2 regions of the Marinococcus sp. LNHM4E3-1 genome follow, and region 2 is predicted to be linked to the other one. Evidence: riboswitches for the same ligand, from Rfam matches in the RefSeq annotation. Region 2 holds a riboswitch; the other holds the start of a gene.
What was found. A riboswitch is a leader RNA that binds a small molecule or an ion and turns the genes downstream of it on or off. The one in region 2 is predicted to bind thiamine pyrophosphate.
Positions count from the first base shown of each region.

Region 1: another riboswitch for thiamine pyrophosphate. It lies ahead of ACTRXI_RS05495 (thiamine phosphate synthase); the one in region 2 lies ahead of ACTRXI_RS13290 (LuxE/PaaK family acyltransferase).

Region 1 is NZ_JBQLID010000004.1:67,207-71,419, forward strand. It holds gene thiO (glycine oxidase ThiO) at 1-951, opposite strand, end outside; gene ACTRXI_RS05495 (thiamine phosphate synthase) at 941-1,552, opposite strand; TPP riboswitch at 1,594-1,696, opposite strand; TPP riboswitch at 1,753-1,852, opposite strand; gene ACTRXI_RS05500 (AEC family transporter) at 1,905-2,804, opposite strand; gene ACTRXI_RS05505 (potassium/proton antiporter) at 2,862-4,213, opposite strand, start outside.
Region 2 is NZ_JBQLID010000013.1:56,374-60,586, forward strand. It holds gene ACTRXI_RS13275 (glycosyltransferase family 2 protein) at 1-83, shown strand, start outside; gene ACTRXI_RS13280 (LCP family glycopolymer transferase) at 106-1,035, shown strand; gene ACTRXI_RS13285 (hypothetical protein) at 1,142-1,420, shown strand; TPP riboswitch at 1,896-1,999, shown strand; gene ACTRXI_RS13290 (LuxE/PaaK family acyltransferase) at 2,101-3,210, shown strand; gene ACTRXI_RS13295 (acyl-CoA reductase) at 3,207-4,213, shown strand, end outside.

The DNA.
Region 1 (4,213 bases), on a different contig from region 2:
ACCCCGTTCGGTCTGTCCCATATATGGCAGCCCGTCCCCTGTCTGCGGCCGGACACCGCTCCAAAGCCTGTCAATATTCGCATGCTTCAGCCCCGGCACTAAATGCACAGCTGCTTTCATCAGCTCCTGTATCGAAGCTACAGTGACCCCTGTACTCGAGTCGCCGGGTTTTTCTGAAGCGCCTATAAAGATTTCCCCGTCCTTTTTCGGAACAATATACACCTGCGGAGTGTGGAGGGTGTGTCTCAAATTCTCCCGGGGCATGCGTACGGACAAACACTCCCCTTTCACCGGATAGAGGGTAAACTCCTTCTCATCCAACAGCTCCGCCCCGGCGCTTCCCCCGGTAAAAACAACTTCTTCCGCTTCAACAACTCCTTCACTTGTTTTCGCACCGTAAACGCGGCCATCAGCTTCCAAAAGACGATCAACTGAAGTATTTTCCCGTACAATTGTCCCGCAGGCCTTTGCTGCTTTGGCAAGAGCCATTGTCCATTCATAGGCACGAAGCTGGCCGTCTTTTGGAATGGACCAGGCGCCCCGGATATTTTCGGAAAGCGCCGGTTCCCTGCGCAGTGCTTCATATGGCGAAAGCCACTCCGCGCCGTAGTCGCGCGTGGTGCGTTGATAACTTTCTTCTTCCGCTGTCTCCCATACAGGCTTCAGCATTCCGTTGTTCACGTAGGAAACGTCCATTCCGCTAAGCGCTTCCACTTCAGGGACCAGTTCTTTAAACAGCTCCCGGCTTTCCAGGGCGAATTCCTGAAAAAGGCCAGACCCTTCCCATTCGGACTGGGCTCCGAGCATACCGGCAGCCGCTTTTGATGCTCCGGAAGCGATGGTTTCTTTTTCGATGACCATCACACGACGCCCCCGTTTGCTTAACTGATATGCAAGCGAGCATCCCTGTACCCCTGCGCCCACAATAAGAACTTCTGTATCAGCCTTCATTGTCATCACTCCTTAACCGGATTCTGAGCTCTTCGGCTGCTTTTCCGGGTTCTGCCGCATCATAAAAATATGCAATGGCTGCCACCCCGGACGCTCCGCAGTTTATACCTTCTACTGCCTTGTCAGCATCAATTCCTCCGATGGCAATCACGGGGAGGCGGACGCTTTCCGCCACAGCTTTCAACGCCCGAACTCCGCGCGGGGGGCTCCCAGGTTTACTGCCTGAGGCAAATACATGACCAAAATACAGCCATGATGCTCCCTCCTGTTCACTTCTTTTCGCTGCCTCTACAGAGTGTATCGACTGCCCCCAGCTTACAGATGCCGGATAGATTGTACGACGCTCCGGCAGGTGGGTACCGGCCAGCCCGTATGCAGCAGCAAGCTCCGGTTCATCATTTATGATCAGCTGCGCGGGGGCAGTTCCTTCTTTTAATGCCAGCTCGACGGCCCTTTCCTTTTCACGCTTTGTCCATTCAGGTGCCCGTATATGCACATAATCGACGATTCCTGTGAGCTCCCTCGTTTTCCCCCACCACGCTGCCACCGTTATATCCGGCGGCGATACCGCGTGTATGCTCGGCTTCGGTTTGTCATTCATAAAAAACCTCCTTCCAGAAGGAAGGAGGCTGCCCGTTAAAAGGTTCAACATGGCTGCTTCCCTCCGCTGGCTCTCCAGATCAGGTTCAAAGGGTTCCGGATGTTTCTCCGGTCTCAGCCTCAGCAGGCACCCCCAGCAAATATAATATTTTCCACAAAAAACCCCGCTTTCATTTAGAAAGCGGGGGAGATAGTCGTATTGGCATCTCTTCCCCACTTCCCTCCGCTGGTATAATCCAGATCAGGTTCAAAGGGATCAGCTTTACGCTGTCTCAGCCAACAGGCACCCCTAGTGGTTGGTATTATTTATATCATAACGCGGTACTCTTCTTCCGTCAATTCGATGCGGAATTTTATGCCTGGAAAATCGACAGCACCACCCACAGGGAAGGAACGCTTAAAATAGTCGTCACCAGTGTAATACTCGAAACAAGCTGGGGGTTGGAATCAAATTGTACAGAAATCATTGCCATGGTTGCTGCACTCGGCATCGCTGTTGAAACAACCAGCACGGTCGTTAACGTGTCGCTGGTCTGCAGCAGCAGGGCAATTACGTAAGCGAGAGCCGGCGCGAATACAAGCCGTAAAAACGTACCTGCACTAACAAGCTTCCAATCCATGCTTTTGACGGATATGCGTGCAAGCTGCATCCCCAGGATAATCATAACCACCGGTATTGCAGCGCTCGCGAGCATATCGAGGGCTTCATAATAGGTCGCTCCGACCGGTATCCCGGTCAGCTGGAAGACAATACCGGCGAGCAGTGCATAAAATACCGGCATCCGCAGTACCGTCCGGAACGCGTCAGCCGCATCCATATTGGCACTGTTTGCGATATAGACGCCTACAGTATTCATCAGCATCGTCTGAATGACCATAAAAACGATAGAGTAGGCAAAGGCTGTATCACCAAACGCAAAAGCAATTAACGGAGCACCGTAATTGCCCGCATTCATAAACACGGTAGAGAGCATCATGCCGGTTTCGTTAGCTTTCGGCCATTTACGCACGTAGGACACTAATTTGATCAGCCCGGTCATAACCGCTAAAAATACCAGGGAAAACAGAGCCATCGACAGCATATCGCTGTTCAGCTCTCTTTCATAGAATGTCCGGAAAACAAGCGCAGGCGTCAATACATAAAGAGCGACAGCCGACACCGGCCGAATATCCACTGCCTGTCTTTTCTGCAGCAAATAGCCAATCGTAAATATTAAAATGATTGGGATCAATACATTGATCAGCACACCCATGCGGAGCCCTTCCTTCTTTCCTCAAATTTAATGCCTCTTAACGCTGGCCGCTTTTTCTCAGTAATCGTGCCGCAGCATCTGCTTTAAAATACGTTTTTCTTTACGTGATACAAGAATATACAAATAATCACCGGCCTGGATTATTGTCTCACCAACCGGAGTGACCAGTTCATCGTCCCGGACAATCGCGCTGATCAGCGCAGATGCGGGAAATTCAATGCTTTGGAGCGTCTGCCCGACAATCGGCGTCGCTTCATTCGTTTGAAATTCCATAATTTCTGCGTTCGCTTTTCCGAGTGATACGAGCTCCAGGGAATGAGTTGGCGCTTCGCGGAGCGGACCGGATAGGTGAAGCCATTTCGCTAATGGAGCGATGGTCGCCCCCTGGATCAGTGCAGACGTCAGCACAATAAAGAAGACGACATTAAAAATCTGGCTGCCCGACTCCACACCAGCAACAATCGGGTATGTAGCCAAAATAATCGGCACCGCCCCGCGCAGACCTGCCCAGGATAAAAATATATTCTGCTTTGGTTTATAGCCGAAAAAGGAAGTCGACAAAAACGTAGCCAGCGGACGGGCCAAAAACATTAAAACCGCTGATAATATGAGTCCCATGGTGATGTTTGACCAGGTCAAAATGTCTCTCGGGAAAGCAAGCAATCCCAGGATGATAAACATGCTTATTTGGGACATCCACGCCATGCCCTCGTTGAACCGGTAAATCGGCTGGCGGTAAATCAAATCGGAGTTACCTATTAAAAGCGCTGCTACATATACTGCCAAAAACCCGCTTGCGCTCATGCTTGAGGTCACACTGTAGGTTAACAGCGCGAAAGCGATCGCAAACAGAGGATAGAGTCCACTAGAATCCAGGTTAATACGGTTAATGGTCCATGAGGCTGCCCATCCGAACAACCCGCCCATCGCAAGACCGGCGCCCATCTGCCAGAAAAATGCACCGGATAGCAGCCAGACGTTTGGCGAATCTGCCAATATTAATTCAATAAAGAAGAGCGTTAAAAACACCGCCATTGGGTCGTTACTCCCCGATTCCGCTTCGAGGGTGGACCCCATTTTTTTATCAATGCTCCGTCCCTTCAAAGCGGCAAAGACGGCAGCGGCGTCTGTCGAACCGACTGTAGCTCCGAGAAGCATCGCCTCGAGCCAGGTCAGATCAAGCAGCTGCTTTGCCACCAGCCCCATCAGGGCAGCCGTAAACAGAACGCCAAACGTGGCGAGCGTTACGGAAGGCCCCACCACCGGTCTGATATCGCGCCACCTTGTCTGGGTACCCCCTTCAAACAAAATAATGATTAGGGCTATAATTCCGACGGTTTGGGCAAGCTGGACATTTTCGAACTCAATAATGCCAAAACCATCATTTCCCATCAGCATACCTAGAATAA
Region 2 (4,213 bases):
ACAAAGACTGGAAAAAAGTCTCCCGCACGGGAAACCATTACGACCTGCAGGCGGCACCGTCGGAATCCAGAAAGAAATCTTAAATGCAAGGGGGCGGCTCGAGACATGAAATGGAAAAAAATCGTATTAATCATCGGTACCAGCCTTGGTGTCATGCTGGTTGTCGCCGGCAGCTACGGGTGGAACCTGGTTGCCACCACTTTTACGGCCATCCAGGAAGACGTCGACCGGGCGGAATCTGACAACCGGCTCGACACGATTCATTTGGACGAGGGAGATCCGTTTTCCGTCTTATTGATGGGCGTGGACGAATCCGGGGGTCCGGATGACCCTAACCAACGCACAGACGCGCTCGTGCTGTTAACGGTCAATCCGGATACGGAATCCACCCAGATGGTAAGCATCCCCCGGGACACCTACACGACCATTGCCGGAGAGGGGGAAAAGGATAAAATTAACCACGCCTATGCATTTGGCGGGAAGGATGAAACGATCCGCACCGTCGAGCAGTTATTGGACGTGCCTGTCGACTACTTTTTCCAGGCGGACATGGCCGGTTTTGAAGACATGGTGAACACCATGGATGGTGTCCGGGTCGATAACTCGTTCGCCTTCACGTATAAAGGCACCCATTTCGCCGAAGGCTCCCAGGAATTAAACGGCGACGAAGCCCTGAAGTATGCGCGCATGCGCAACGACGATCCCCGCGGAGATCTGGGGCGCCAGGAACGGCAGCGCAACCTTCTTCTTGGAATGATGGAGAAAGGCACCGACATCTCTTCGGTACCGAAAATAAAAAGCATTCTCACCGTTGTGGAAGACCATGTGCGCACCAATTTCCAACTGAAGGACGTCTGGACGGTCCAATCGAACTACCAGCCCGCCTTCGACGAGGTGAAGCAGCATGAAATCGAGGGGGAAGACGGCGAAAAGGACGACACGTATTACTACATGCCGGACCATGAACAGGTTGAGGAGCTGTCGGACCGGTTAAACCGTCACCTGGAAATTGAACATACAAATGATGAGGCATAAAGTTTTGTCAGCCGCATGGGGAGGTTACCTCCGATCCCTTTCCCATGCGATTGTTTCAGTTCAGCTTAATTTGGCTTCCACAGAGCCAACAGTTAGGGAGGAAACAATGAAGCTAAAAATTCAAAAAGCATTAAACAAACTAGATAAACATGCGAACGACAACATTTCTTTATCATTGGTCCAAGGCCAGGAAGCCTTGATATATCTAAGCGCTAAGGAAGAGCAAAAATTAAACGATATTTTCTACTTTCTTCGCGCAGAAAATCTTGTTTATATCGAAGTCGTTGAAAGCGATGCCCCGACTAATAGCCAAGGGTATCATTTGATGAGGGCCATCCCTCTGCCAAGTCTAGTGCAAATACTGAATGAAACGGAAGCTAAATAATGGGTTATCCACTGAACTGCAATTGGTTTTCTAGATCAATGAACGTATTTCTTCTTTCATCGCCCCGAAGTGCTAATTCTTAGAGGTGTATCTACATATTTTTTTGCAGCCAAGGTTTCTTGTTGATCCGTATACTTCCTCCATTAGGACCCGTCACAGCTAGTATCATCAAGCTAATATTCATTTGCTGCCTCGCTAGTATACCGACAGCTTTTCTATCATGACCTTATGACATTGGTAGACCTTCACTTACATTTGATCATTGGGCAATCATAGAAAACAATTCTTTAATGTTTTGGTTGCAAGGCTTGTCACATAATTTTAAGATCCCCTTGGGGTTCTTTGCCTTCATAAGGGGGTATTGTGATGGAAACTATCGGTGGAGCACCGGCATTTCGGAGTAACCCTATAATGGCTACAGGAAAATTGACAAAGTTTGTTCGCGTGTTAAGATAAATGAAAGTTTAATAACATATTGTTCCACTAGGGGAGCCGCTAGACGGCTGAGAAAAATGAATGTTTAAACCCTTGGAACCTGATCTGCGTACAAGCAGCGGAGGGAAGTGGAGTTGTTCAAAGGCATACGTGTATGCTTTTCGACGACCACTCTCATGGATTCGAGAGTGGTTTTTTTTATGGTTTCAAGCATTAGGGGTGTGCAACAAAAGGAGGTATTTATCGTGGCTTTAACCTATATCGAGGTCAAACAGAACATAGAACACTTTATCAGCCAAGAAAGCTTTTCTAGTGAAGCATTCACTATGGCTGCAAAAGAACTGTTTTCGTTTCAATATCAAAATAATCAAGCCTATCGAACATTTTGCCGCAAACGCCGGTTTCATCCCAAAGCTGTCGAATATTTTAAAGATATTCCCCCTGTACCGATCCAGGCGTTTAAGGAAGCAATGTTAACATGTTCCACCGAAAGGGAAATAGAAAGAATTTTTATGACGAGTGGAACCACAAACCCTCATAAGCGTGGGAAAAACGCGCACAAAGATCTCGATATTTATGATTTATCTTCGAAGAGATACTTTAAAAAAACCATGATGCCGGATAAGCCTCAAATGAAAATGGTGGTATTGTTTCCTCCAGAAGAAGAGTTGCCGAACTCCTCACTTGCCCATTATCTTCAAATTATTAAAGATGCTTTTGGAAGTCCACACAGTGAGCATGTGGTATATAAGGGACAATTCAATCACGAAAGACTCATTTGCTTGCTTCAAGAAGCAGAAACAAAAAAAGAACCCATTTTTGTTCTCGGGGCTACCACTTCCTTTCTTTCCTTTTTAAAGCATTGTATAGCAAGCAATCTTTCTTTTCATCTTCCAACGGGCAGTCGAATCATGGACACAGGAGGAGCGAAAAACTTGTCGAACGTCATGGAGGCGTCCGATATTAAACAGAAGCTCAGCCACCTGTTTGCCCTTCCTCAAGACGTTTGCGGGAACATGTACGGAATGACCGAGTTGAGTTCACAGATCTACGACCCATTGTTCGATGCCGAAGGTGAAAAAGGATGGAAAAAGACCCCGCCTTGGCTTAAAACCATTATTGTGGATCCAGAAACGAGGATGGAGAAACAGGAAGGGGAGCAAGGCATCATTGTTCATTATGACCTTGCCAACATTAACTCTGTCATGCCCATCATGACAGAAGATAAAGGGATAAAAGGCGAAAATGATCATAGCTTTTATTTTTTGGGAAGAGTCGAAGGAGCAGAAGCTAAAGGCTGTTCCTTAGCTATCGAAGAATTCTTAACAGCTTATCAAGGAGATTTTTACTCATGAAAGTACTATACAAGGCCGGCTTCTTACCCGCCCATATAAATGATAAGCTGGCTCATACCCGATGGACGTTCGAAAATCACGGCAAAACCATTCACGTTGACGTTCCTGTGCTCCAAGCATCTCAAATTAACGATCTTGGTTCCTCCCTTAAAAAGCAACAGCAAGCATTTAGTAGTCACCATCGAGTGGATGAAATCGTTAATATTCTTGATCAAGTAGTACAGAATTGGCTAGATCCAGCGTACAAGTTTCGTCAAATGGCCGAGGAGGCGCTTCCGGTCATCACCGGATACGATCAGGACATGATTCGTTTATTCTTGTCTGGATATTTACGTCGGTTTCGAAAAGAAAATCTTCAACGATTTCTAGAAGAAGATTTTTCGAATCCTTTAGTGCTAGATGAATTCCGTCCACGAAAAAGCGGAGGCTTGACTCGAGCTTACGGCGCAGACCTATTGACTTATATTTTTTCCGGCAATGTTCCCGGTGTGCCTGTATGGAGCCTGATTGCTGGAATGTTAGTGAAGTCAGCAGCGATTGGAAAAGTCTCTTCCGCAGAACCCCTTTTTCCCAGTTTATTTGCTCAGTCTATCCAAGAAGTTTCCCCCGAATTAGCAGAAACCTTAGCTATCGTTTGGTGGAAAGGAGGAGATACTACTGTAGAAGATAGCCTTTTTCATCAATCTCAAATAGTTGTTGCCTACGGCAATGAACATACCATGAATAATATTTCAAGCAGAGTTCCTGCTCACACTTCTTTTCTGCCCCACGGCCCTAAGATAAGTTTAGGCGTGGTAACCAAAGAAGGTGTAAGCAATTCGTTGGCCTTGGTAAGCGCTAAGCGAGCGGCCACTGATGCCTCTTGGTTTGATCAGCAAGGATGTTTGTCCCCGCACGTGCTGTATGTAGAACATGGAGGTGATTATTCGCCAAAGGACTTTACGTCCCTACTTGCGCAAGAGATGAAAAATTTCCAAAGCAAAATGCCACGAGCAGAGATCTC